2 regions of the Arthrobacter citreus genome follow, and region 2 is predicted to be linked to the other one. Evidence: riboswitches for the same ligand, from Rfam matches in the RefSeq annotation. Region 2 holds a riboswitch; the other holds the start of a gene.
The links. A riboswitch is a leader RNA that binds a small molecule or an ion and turns the genes downstream of it on or off. The one in region 2 is predicted to bind thiamine pyrophosphate.
Positions count from the first base shown of each region.

Region 1: linked by a shared signal. The riboswitch ahead of AAE021_RS17815 (ECF transporter S component) and the one ahead of thiM (hydroxyethylthiazole kinase) in region 2 are both predicted to bind thiamine pyrophosphate.

Region 1 is NZ_CP151657.1:3,828,599-3,834,550, reverse strand. Features, by position in the region: gene AAE021_RS17820 (ABC transporter ATP-binding protein) at 1-1,353, opposite strand, end outside; gene AAE021_RS17815 (ECF transporter S component) at 1,340-1,966, opposite strand; TPP riboswitch at 2,026-2,182, opposite strand; gene AAE021_RS17810 (DUF4235 domain-containing protein) at 2,270-2,533, shown strand; gene mnhG (monovalent cation/H(+) antiporter subunit G) at 2,577-3,155, opposite strand; gene AAE021_RS17800 (monovalent cation/H+ antiporter complex subunit F) at 3,159-3,416, opposite strand; gene AAE021_RS17795 (Na+/H+ antiporter subunit E) at 3,416-4,042, opposite strand; gene AAE021_RS17790 (Na+/H+ antiporter subunit D) at 4,039-5,649, opposite strand; gene AAE021_RS17785 (Na(+)/H(+) antiporter subunit C) at 5,646-5,952, opposite strand, start outside.
Region 2 is NZ_CP151657.1:3,356,272-3,362,223, reverse strand. Features, by position in the region: gene AAE021_RS15555 (Ku protein) at 1-420, opposite strand, end outside; gene AAE021_RS15550 (hypothetical protein) at 436-1,389, opposite strand; gene soxR (redox-sensitive transcriptional activator SoxR) at 1,559-2,041, shown strand; gene AAE021_RS15540 (flavin reductase family protein) at 2,150-2,638, shown strand; TPP riboswitch at 2,687-2,776, shown strand; gene thiM (hydroxyethylthiazole kinase) at 2,768-3,577, shown strand; gene thiE (thiamine phosphate synthase) at 3,574-4,269, shown strand; gene AAE021_RS15525 (bifunctional hydroxymethylpyrimidine kinase/phosphomethylpyrimidine kinase) at 4,266-5,897, shown strand.

The DNA of each region.
Region 1 (5,952 bases), 470 kb from region 2:
CTGCCCGAACGTGGGTTCGTCCAGGAGCAGGATCTGCGGGTCGGTGGCGATCATCGTCGCCACTGACAGGCGGCGCTTCTCACCGCCGGACAGAGTGAACGGATTTGCCTGCAGCAGCGGCGTCAGCCGCAGCCGTTCAGCCAATGACACCACCAGTTCCGAGACCTGCGCCTCGGACTGCCGGCGGGTGCGTCTGGGGCCGAAGGCCAGCTCATCGCGCACCGTCGAGGCCACGAACTGATGCTCGGGTTCCTGGAACACGGTGCCGATCCGGGTCACCAGGTCCGCCGATTTCCACCGCCGGGGATCCGGTCCGGCGGCACCGGCCAGCGCCGGAGTTGCCCGCAGGGTGCCGGCAACGGGCGGCAGCAGCCCGCCCAGGGTCAGCGCCAGCGTCGACTTTCCGGCCCCGTTGGGACCGGTAATCCCCAGGGCGGTTCCGGCCTGCAGCGTCAGGTCCACTCCGTCCACGATTGCCGGAGTGCCTTTGCCCCGCCCAACCCCGAGCCCGCGGGCTTCGAGCAGCTCGCCGCCCGGAGCCCCGGCCGCCGGGCCGCCCGGCACGGGGCGGACCCCGGGCAGCCACACCCCAGCTGCGGAAAGCCGGTCCCGGTTTGACGGATCGGTGAGGACCCGTGAGGGCGGTCCGTCGGCGAGGATACCGCCGTCGGAGGCCAGGACCACCACACGGTCCACCAGGCCGGCCCAGACTGAAACACGGTGCTCCACGACAATCAGCGTGGCGCCGGTGCGGTCCAAGACGCGTTCGACGGCGTCCCGCACCTCCAGCACTCCGGCCGGGTCCAGATTGGCCGTGGGTTCATCGAGCAGCAGCAGCCCCGGTTCCATGGCCAGCACCGAAGCCAGCGCCAGCCTCTGCTTTTGCCCCCCGGACAGGGCGGCGGTGGACTGATGCAACGGCACCCTCAGCCCGACGTCGTCCAGGGCAGTCCGGACGCGTTCCCAGATATCCCGCGGCGGCACCCTGAGGTTCTCGGCGCCAAACGCCACCTCGTCGCCCACCCGGGACAGGACCAGCTGGGAGTCCGGGTCCTGCAGCACCAGTCCCGCCCGGCCCCGGGCCTGGAGGGGAGGAACACCGTCGATGGTCAGGACGCCGGATTCCTCTCCGGCGGCGTCCGGGCCGGACCCTTCACCCAGCACACCGGCGAGGGCATGCAGCAGCGTGGACTTCCCCGCTCCGGAGGCGCCCAGGAGCAGGACCTTCTCCCCCGCCTCGATGTCCAGGGACAGGGAGGAGATGGCCGGGGTGCTGCGCCCGGAGTGCCGCCAACTGTAGTCGCGGGCATGGACCGCTGCGGCGCCGGCCCGGGATGAGCTACGAGCGTGCATGGGATGAAGCGTCCGCTGCCCGTCCGGACGCAAACGGTGACAGCACGCCGGTGCGGGCCAACGCCCGGGCGATCAGCCAGGAGACAAAGCCGGCAATGACAGCTCCGGAGACGGCGGCGAACACCGTGTACAGCGCCTGCCACTGGAAGGCCCATTCCGGCTTGTAGAGGATGCTTTCGCTGACTCCGAGGAAGACACCCGATACAAGGCCGGCCAGCACCGCCACCGGCAGCGTGTACCGGAGGTAGAGGAACGCAAGGAACACCAGTTCCGCGCCGAGGCCCTGGATGAAGCCTGACAGCAGCACCGACAGGCCGAACTGGGTGCCCAGCACGCCGGAAACGGCAGCTGCGAGGACTTCACAGTAAATTGCAGCTCCGGGTTTGCGGATAATAAGCGCGCCGAGAACGCCGGCAATCAGCCATCCACCGGTATAGAGCCCGCCCAGCGGCGGGAAAGCCAGGATGAGGGCTTCAACGCCGGCGTAGCCCAGGGACCAGGCCCAAAAAATGATGCCCACTGCCACGCCCAGCACTGAGGCAACCACAATGTCCACCACCCGCCACGGGCGCCGCACGGATGACAGTTGCTGCTGGAAACGGTTCTGCTGCATAAAAAAATCCTCCTGAGGTACAGGAGGGGAGGGACTGGTCACGGCGGATTGCCATGAGGTCCCGTGAGATCTCGACTCCCTAGCGCCGGTACTAACCGGATCAGGTTCGAGGGTCTGCGGATGTCCGCACTCTCAGCGCCGGTGGCCTTCCACGTCCCTGCCTTCCGGACGGACCGGACGGCGGACGCGGGAAGCGGCGCTCCCCTGTCGTATGTTTGCGCCTCCCACTGTACACATGGACCGGCATCTTTGGGGGGAACGCGGGTAGGGTTAGGAAAAAGGCCTTCAACCCCAGGAGCAACCATGAACCTGATCCTCAAACTGCTCGCCACCGGTGCCAGCATCGGCGCCGGACTCCTGTCCGCCAAAATCCTGGACTTTGTCTGGACGAAGGTTACCGGCAACGAACCGCCCCGTGACAAGGATGGCGTCCTGGATGTCAGCCTGCGCACCGCAGTGATTTTCGCCGTCGTTTCCGGTGCCGTGAGCCAGGGCATCCGGGTGCTGACGAACCGCGGAACCCAGCGCGCCATCCAGCGGTACCAGAAGACGCCCGAAATCGTCTAGGGACGCTGCTTTACAGCATTCTGCAGGTTTTACCGCAGGGCGCTCAGCCCTCGGGACTGTGTCCCGGGCGCCGGGTGCCCTGCGTCGTTGTGTCCGCGTCCGTTCCGTGCACAACGCCGGGCTGCTGCGCCTCGGGTGCCGAGGCAGGCGTAACGGGCACCGCGTCGTCGTCGAGCGACCCGGCAGGCGGGTGCTCGCCGGGGTCGTCGTCCACGCGCGGGTCATCATCGCCGCTGTCATCGACGGTGGTTCCGGCATTTGCCTGAGCCAGCAGCTCCTGGGCCCGCCCGACGACGTCGTCCAGCTCGTCAATGGTGAGCAGCTCGGGACGCAGGTGCTTGGTGCGGTAGCCGGCGCGGCCGATCATGTGCGCGGACACCGGAGCGGTGAGGAGCATGAACAGCCAGCACACGGCAAGGACCGGCAGCAGGACCCAGCTTTCAAACTGCACGGCCATGGCCAGCAGGAACAGCAGCAGGCCGAGCACCTGGGGTTTGGACGCGGCGTGCATCCGGCTCATGAGGTCAGGAAAACGCGTCAGCCCGATGGCTGCGGCCAGCGACATCAAAGCGCCGCCGACCATGAGGATTCCGATTATCAGATCCTTTATTTCGGAGCTCACCGGTTATCTCCTGTCCGTAACAAAGCGGGCAACGGTCACTGAGCCGATGAAGCCGATCAGCGATATGGATACCAGGAGCGCCAGGAAGTTGAGGTTCCTGTTCACGATCATGTCCGTCGCCAGGGCGGCTCCGACAATCGTGAGCAGAACGTCAGCTGCCAGCACCCGGTCCAGGATGGACGGTCCGCGGGCAATGCGGAAAATCGCACCGGCGGCAGCGGCCGACAGCATGACCGACACCAGGACCACAAAAACTGTCATCATGACGGGACTCCCTTGCCTGTTGCGGCGGTTCCGTCCAGCACGGCGGCTTCTTCCCGGGCGAGGGCGTCTTCGGCCTTCAGGACCTCAAGGTCCTCGCGGGTGCCGATGCTGCGGATCAGCCATGATTCGGTGTCCCGGACATCCTTGCGGACCTTGTCCGCGTTCTCCGGGGTGGAAACGTTCAGGCAGTGCAGGTACAGCGTGGAGGTGGAACGGTCCACCTCCACCACCAGCGAACCGGGGATCAGCGACAGCGCGTGGCCGGTGGCCGTGACCAAAAGGTCCGAGTGGCTGCGCAGCTTCACGCCCACCACGGCGTTCTTGATGTGCGGGCCCTTGGCAATGGACAGCCACAGCACCTCGAAGCTGGCGTGCACCAGCTTGTAGAAGAACCGGAACAGGAAGCCCAGCGCATAGATCGGGTTAAACCGGCCGCTGAGCTCCACCGGCGGCAGGTAGAAAATGTTCGCCACGACGAAGGCAATGACGGCACCGAAAATCAGGTTTCCGGCACTGAAGTCCTGCCACAGTGCTCCCCACAGGAACACCAGCCAGATCAGCAGCGGGATTTCCTTCAGCAGCGGCACGCGGGGGCGGTTGCGCATTTGGGCTCTGCGGGTCATCGGTTTGCCCCCTCTCCCAGAACGGCTTCAATGTACGGCGTGCGGTCCAGCAGGTCCTGGGCCGCGTTGTCGCTGAGCGAGAACAGCGGTCCGGCCAGGACGCTCAGCGAAACACCCAGGGCCACGAGTCCCACCGTCGGGTACACCATGGTCCGCGGCAGCAGGTCGACGGCGTCGCGGCCGGCGAACCGGCCCGATGGCTTTTCCGTGACGTCGCCGGAGTTCCGCAGCGAGGAACCGCCGGCACCCGTGGCCAGCAGGATGGGATCCGGGTGCACCGCGTCTTCCGGCGTCCGCCAGAACGCACGGTTCCAGACCCGGGCCATCACCAGCAGGGTCAGCAGGCTGGTCAGCACGCTGGCACCCACCAGTACGTAGGCCAGCGGAGTGCCCAGGTCGACGCCGGCTTCCAGGAGCCCCAGCTTGCCAAGGAACCCGGAGAACGGCGGAATCCCGCCAAGGTTGATGGCCGGAATGAAGTACAGCACGGCCAGCAGCGGTGACAGCTTCGCCAGTCCGCCCAGCCGGTCCATGTTGGCCGTGCCTCCGCGGCGCTCGATCAGTCCCGTGACCAGGAACAGTGAGGTCTGGATCGTAATGTGGTGGACCACGTAGAACACGGCCGAACCAATGCCGATCACCGATCCGACGGCCAGGCCAAACACCATGTAGCCAATGTGGCTGACCAGGGTGAAGGAGAGCATTCGTTTGATGTCGGTCTGTGCCAGGGCACCGAGGATGCCCACCACCATGGTCAGGCCCGCCACCACCATCAGCAGCGTGTTGATCCGGTCTCCCGGGAAGAGCAGCGTCTCGGTGCGGACCATGGCGTAAACGCCCACCTTGGTCAGCAGCCCGGCAAACACTGCGGTCACCGGGGCCGGAGCCGTCGGGTAGGAGTCAGGCAGCCAGAAGGACAGGGGGAAGACGGCGGCCTTGATGCCGAAGGCCACTAGCAGCATCAGGTGCAGCATGAGCTGGGTGCCCGGATCCAGGTCGCCCAGTTTCACGGCCAGGTCCGCCATGTTCACGGTGCCGGTGGCGGCGTAGATCATGGCAATCGTGATCAGGAACAGCAGCGAGGAGACCACGCTGACCACCACATAGGTGACGCCGGCGCGGATGCGCGGCGTGGTTCCGCCCAGGGTCATCAGCACATAGCTGGCCGTGAGCAGGATTTCGAACCCGACGTAGAGGTTGAAGAGGTCACCGGCGAGGAAGGCATTGGACACACCCGCCACCAGGATCAGGTAGGTCGGGTGGAAGATCGAAATTGGTCCGTCCTCGTCACCGTCCGTCATGCCCTGCCCCGCGGCGTAGATCAGCACTGCCAGGCTGACGGCCGAGGAGACCACCAGCATCAGCGCGGAGAACTGGTCCACCACCATGGTGATGCCCACCGGCGGCAGCCAGCCGCCCAGGTTTACCGCCTGGGCTCCGGTCTCCCAGACCGAGAACAGCAGGATGACTTCCAGGATCAGCGTCACCGTCAGGATGCTGATGCTGATGACGCGCTGGGCACGGGTGTGCCGAATCAGGATGAAGGCCAGGGCTGCGCCGAAGAACGGCAGGACCACGGCCAGCGGGGCCAAACTTACGGTGTTCATTCCTTGGCCTCCGGGCTGGTGCTCTGACCGGTGGCGCGCAGCGAACCGGGCGCCTCTTCAGCCTCTTCGGGCGGGGTGAATTCTGTGGTGTCCTCGGGGACGTCCGCGTCATCTTCGGCGTCGAAGCTGCTCTGGCTCGCCACGCGGCGGTCTTCAATGTCGTCCTGGACCTCATCCTGGCGGCTCAGCACCCAGGACCGGTAAATGATCCCCAGCATGAACGCTGTCACGGAGAAGGAAATGACGATGGAGGTCAGGATGAAGGCCTGGGGCAGCGGATCGTTGTAATCCTCCGCCGCGATC
Region 2 (5,952 bases):
CGAAAACTGCACAATGGCCGTGCGCTCAGTGTCCTCCAGCGTCCGGCGCAGCAGCACGTAGGACTTTGTGGATTTTGAGTCCGGCTCCAGGTAGTAGGTCTTGTTGAACAGGATCGGGTCAACCTGCTCGCTGGGCACGAATTCAACGACGTCGATTTCCCGGCTCTTTTCCACCGGCAGGGAGGCCAGGTCCTCATCAGTGAGCACCACGGTCTGTTCACCGTCGTCGTACGCCTTGGCGATGTCCTTGTACTCCACCACCTCGCCGCACACTTCGCAGCGCCGCTGGTAGCGGATGCGCCCGCCGTCCTTTTCGTGGACCTGATGCAGGCTGACGTCGTGGTCTTCCGTGGCGGCGTAAACCTTAACCGGCACGTTGACCAGTCCAAAGGCGATGGCGCCCTTCCAGATGGCTCTCATGTAGTCCAGTGAACACTAAACCCCGGTGTCCGGACCAGAGCCGTCCCGGGCTGGATCCGTGCCCGCCATCCGCTCGCGCATGGCCGCGTAGAGTACCGGATCGGTGAAATAGGAACCATGCGAGGCAGGGAATGGTTCACCCGAGGTGATCTGAACATCGCGGATGAAGTCACCTCTGCCGGAAAAGACCTCTTCGGCGCAGAAGGACAGCAGGTCACGTTCATCCCAGAAGTTCAGCCAGGGCACCGGAACGTTCCCGGGAATTCCGGGGCCCACATGTTCCAGTCCATTCAGCAGGAAGAGCCAGGGGCTCTGGGAGCCGGCGGTGACCAGCAGATCAACGCGCGCTCCGGCCGCATCCCACTCCGGCCCGGTCAACAGGTCCACGGCGGCCACGCCGCCGAGGCTGTGGCCGAACAGGATGACCGGGGCGTCCTGCGGGATCATCCGCAGGGCATTGGTTATGACGGACCGGGCCTCGGCTCCGCGGCGAAGGTAATAGATGATACTGCGGGAAAAATCCGATGCAGCATCCATCAGCGGCACGCGCCGGTTGACTGCGGCGTCCGTGACCAGCCCCAGCACCAGCCGCTGAACGCTGCCGGCCAGCATCAGGTTCTCTGCATCCGCTGCATCCGCCCCTGCGGCTGAACCGGCGCCCGGCGGCCACGCCGCTGATGCGCGCAGCAAATCCATTCCAACCAGTGCCATCCCCCGCCCGCCGCTGTAGGCCCCGGGTATCTCAGCGGTGGTGGAATCCCGGTAGCGCGGGGGCAGGGCGGGCGCCACGCTGATGTCGGGAGCGGCTCCGGCGGCCCAGGCAACATTCAGGACCGTGTAATCGGCCAGGCCTGGTTCCAACGACAGCTGCTCACGGATGGTCTGGGCGGGAACAGGATCGGGACCGCCGGCGCCCTGCAGGAAAACCAGGGTTCCGGCGGCCGGAGGTTCAGGAGGTGCAGCGCTCACGGAGGGTGCCTTTCCGGGCCGGACAGGTGCCCGGACACTGTTTAGTGCGCCACTGTAGGCACGCCGGCGGTGGAGTAGCCAGAACCCGGCCCGTGAAATCATGGCTGACGCTGGCAAGGGGGCGCGCGCGGAATGCCCATGGGCCGATAATGGAGGAACGGAGGGGAACATGGGCAAGACGGTGGGTAATGACGGAGTAGCTGACGCACGCGGGTGGGCCCGGTCCGAACTGACCGTGGGCCAGGTGGCCGAGCGCAGCGGAGTGGCGGTGTCCGCCCTGCATTTTTATGAGCGGCAGGGGCTGATCGTCAGCCGCCGCACCGCAGGGAACCAGCGCCGCTTTGACCGGTCGGTGCTCCGCAGGGTTGCGGTCATCCGGGCCGCCCAGCGCGCCGGAGTTCCGCTGGCCACCATCGCCCGCGCCCTCGATGAACTGCCGAAAGACGCCGTGCCGGACCATAACGACTGGCAGCGGCTGTCCCGCGCCTGGCGGGAGGAACTGGACGCCCGGATCCATTCCCTGGAGGCCCTGCGGGACCGGCTCGGCGGCTGCATTGGCTGCGGCTGCCTCTCACTGGCCGAATGCCGGTTTGTGAATCCCGGTGACGAGTCGGCCGGCCGGGGAACCGGGGCCCCGCTCCTGGAGTACTGAGGTTCCGGCTGGTTCCGGCCGGGAAGGGAAGAACAATCCGCTGTGTATCCGGCGTTCGGAGGACCACCGATTTGACCTCAACCATTGTTGAGGTTCTAGCGTAGAGCTATGCTCACAGACCTTTTCAAGGACGCCTTCCGTGCCCATCCCGCGGGAGTGGCCGTCATTACCGCAGCCGGCGGGTCCGGTCCGGTGGGACTCACTGCTTCGTCTGTGTCGTCGGTCTCCGCGGACCCGGCCATCCTGGTGTTCTCGCTTGCTTCTGCCTCCGGCTCGGCCGGCGTGGTCGCCTCCGCCGAAACGATTGTGGTCCACCTCCTGGGGGCCCGGAATGCCGGCCTCGCCGGCCTGTTTGCCCGCCCGGGATCGGACCGCTTCACCTCCTCCCTGGCCTGGGAACAGCTTCCCACCGGTGAACCGCTGCTGCGCGAGGTCCCGCGTGCCCTCCGCTCCCGCGTGCTGGGCCGCACCGCCGTCGGCTCATCGGTGCTGGTCACCGCCGAGGTCCTGGAGGTCCTGACGCCCGGCGCGCCGGACGAGCCGCTGGTCTACCACAACCGCACCTACCACCGTCTGGGAGAGCACTCCACGCTCTGACGCTCCCCGCACAGGTGGGAACGGGCACGGAAATGGCCTAGAGTCGTCTGCAGTGACACGGGGTGCCGCAAGGCTGAGATAAGACCCGTTGAACCTGATCTAGTTCGAACTAGCGAAGGGATGTCGCGGATGACTATTCGCCTGACACCGTTAACTGTTTCCACCCTCCTGGACCGCGTGCGCACCGAGCCGCCGCTGGTGCAGTGCCTGACCAATGCCGTGGTCACCAACTTCACCGCCAACGTGCTGCTGGCGCTGGGCGCGGCGCCGGCCATGACCGACATCCCGGGGGAGGCCGGACCGTTTGCCCGGGCTGCCTCCGGCGTGCTGATCAACTTGGGCACCCCGCACGAGGAACAGCGCCGGGCCATGCTGGAGGCAGCCGAAGCCGCCAATGACGCCGGAACCCCCTGGGTCCTGGATCCGGTGGCCGTGGGCAGCCTGCCCGTGCGCACCGCCCTGGCCGCGGAACTGCTGGCCCTGCGGCCAACGGCCATCCGCGGGAACGCGTCGGAGATCATCGCCCTCGCCGGTCTGGGGACCGGCGGCCGCGGCGTCGACGCGACCGATGACCCGGAAGCAGCTCTGCCCGCAGCGCTCCTGCTCGCGGAGAAGCATGGCTCCGTGGTGGCCGTGTCCGGACCGACAGACCTGATCACGGACGGGGTCCAGACCCTCCGGATCAGCAACGGGGATGCGCTCCTGACACGGGTTACCGGCGGCGGGTGTGCGCTGGGTGCGGTCACCGCGGCCTTCCTCGCAGTGGCCGACGACGGCGGCGCGCTGGCCGCCGTGGCAGCGGCAACAGCGGTTTACACGGTGGCCGCTGAACCTGCCGCGCAGGCATCCTCCGGGCCGGGCAGCTTCGCCGCCGGATTCCTCGATGCCCTTGCCTCCCTGACCGGGCAGGACCTGGAGCAGCGGCTGGTGACCGCGTGAAGGCCGGAGTGGCGGACGTGTCCCGCTCCCGGGAGCGTATCCGCAGCAGCGGCATCTACCTGGTGACCGACACCCTCCTGTGCGGGCCGCGCGGCGTTGTCGAAACGGTCCGGGCGGCCGTGGCCGGCGGCGTGGAAACCATCCAGGTGCGGGAAAAAGACGCCTCCGCCGCGGACTTTTATGCCCTCGTCCTCGCCGTCGCCGAGGCCGCGGCCGGCCGGGCCACCGTGCTGGTGGATGACCGGGTTGATATTTATCTTGCCGCCCGGGCAGCGCGAGCCGACGTCCATGGCGTGCACGTGGGCCAGAAGGATCTTCCCGCCGAACTGGTGCGCACCCTGGTGGGCCCGGACGCCGTTGTCGGCCTGACCGCCAACACCACCGAGCATCTGGACGCCCTCGCGGTGCTGCCGCCGGGAACCGTGGATTACCTCGGGGCCGGCGTTATCCGCCCCACTCACACCAAGCCCGACCATCCGGAGCCGCTGGGGGTGGAGGGCTTTGCCGGCTTCGCTGCCCGGGCCCCGCTTCCGGTGGTGGCCATCGGCGGCATCCTGCACCACGACGTCGGACCGCTGCGGGCCGCCGGAGCCACCGGCGCCGCAGTGGTCTCGGCCATCTGCGCGGCAGCTGATCCGCAGCGGGCGGCAGCTGACCTGGTCCGGGCCTGGAATGCGGGGATTCCCGCATGAGCGCCGGCACAAACGCCGGCTCGGACTTCGGCAGCATCCACAGGGTTCCCCGGATCCTCAGTATTGCCGGCACTGATCCCGCCGGCGGTGCCGGTATCCAGGCGGACCTGAAATCGATCGCGGCCACCGGCGGCTACGGGATGGCCGTGGTGACCGCGCTCGTCGCCCAGAACACCCGCGGCGTGCGCTCGGTGCACACTCCGCCCGTCGGTTTCCTGCGTGAACAGCTGGACGCCGTGAGCGACGACGTCATTATCGACGCCGTGAAGATCGGCATGCTGGGCAGCACCGGCGTCACGCACACCGTTGACGCCTGGCTGGCTGAGGCCCAGGTGCCCGCCGTGGTGCTGGATCCGGTCATGATTGCCACCAGCGGAGACCGCCTGCTGGACGACGGCGCGGAAGCCGCCCTCCGGCAGCTGCTGCACCGCGTGGACGTGGTGACACCGAACCTTCCGGAACTGGCGGTGCTGGTGCAGGAACCCGTTGCCCGGGACTGGAGCTCGGCGCTGGCGCAGGGTGAACGCCTGTCCGCGGCCTACGGCGTGCAGGTGCTGGTCAAGGGCGGCCATCTTGCGGGCCAGTGGTGCCCCGATGCCCTAGTGGACGCCGCCGCTGCGGACCCTGTGGTGCTGCAGGTGCGGACGCCGCGGGTGGATACGGTCAACACCCACGGAACGGGATGCTCCATGTCCGCGGCCCTGGCCACCTGTTACGCCCGGACGGGCCGCTGGGACCTGGCGCTGACGGCCACCAAGGAGTGGCTGCAGGAGGCGCTGGAATACGCCGACGAGCTCGACGTCGGCGCCGGCCACGGCCCGGTGCACCATTTTCGCGGGGTGTGGGAACGCGGGCTTGCACCGCTTGGGGCAGCCGCGGCGGCGCCGGAAGCCATGAAGGAAGCTCCTCCGGTCCAAGCGGCCGGCCCCCACACCGCGGCACTGTGGGAGCAGACGGCCGCCGTGCGGGCGGACATCAACGAGCTGGACTTCGTCCGGGCCCTGGGCAGCGGACACCTGAACCGGGAAGCCTTCGAGTTCTACCTCGCCCAGGATGCCCTGTACCTCCGCGGCTACGCCCGGGCACTGGCGCGTGCCAGCGAACTGGCGCCCGCCCTCGACGAGCAGGTGTTCTGGGCCAAGGCAGCGTACGATGCCCTGGCCACCGAGATGGAGCTGCACACCTCGTGGCTGCCGGACGGTGGGATCGGCGGTGGGATCGGCGGAGGGACTGACGGTGGGCTGGCGGGACGGGAGGCCGTGCCGGGACCGGTGACCCGCGGATATCTGCAGCATCTGCTGGGCAGCGCCGACGCTGCCGGCCCGGGCGCCGGCCGGGGAGCCAACGAATACGAACGGCTGGTTGGCGCGCTCCTGCCGTGCTTCTGGATTTATGCGGATGTGGGCACCCGGCTGTCGGATGCCAACCATTCGGGCCACCCCTACGCCGAATGGCTGGACACCTACAGCGACCCGGCTTTTGCCGGATCCACGACAGCCGCGGTGGACATTCTGGAACGTGTGCTGGACCGCAGCCCCGAGGATGTCAGAGAGCTCACCCGCTCCGCCTTCCACGAATCGGCGCACCGGGAGTATGAGTTTTTCGCCGCTGGTGCGGGAGAATCGTAGTCAAAAGCACTCGGTGCCGGGATGGAGGCAGCAGCCTCCATCCCGGCGTCCCCGA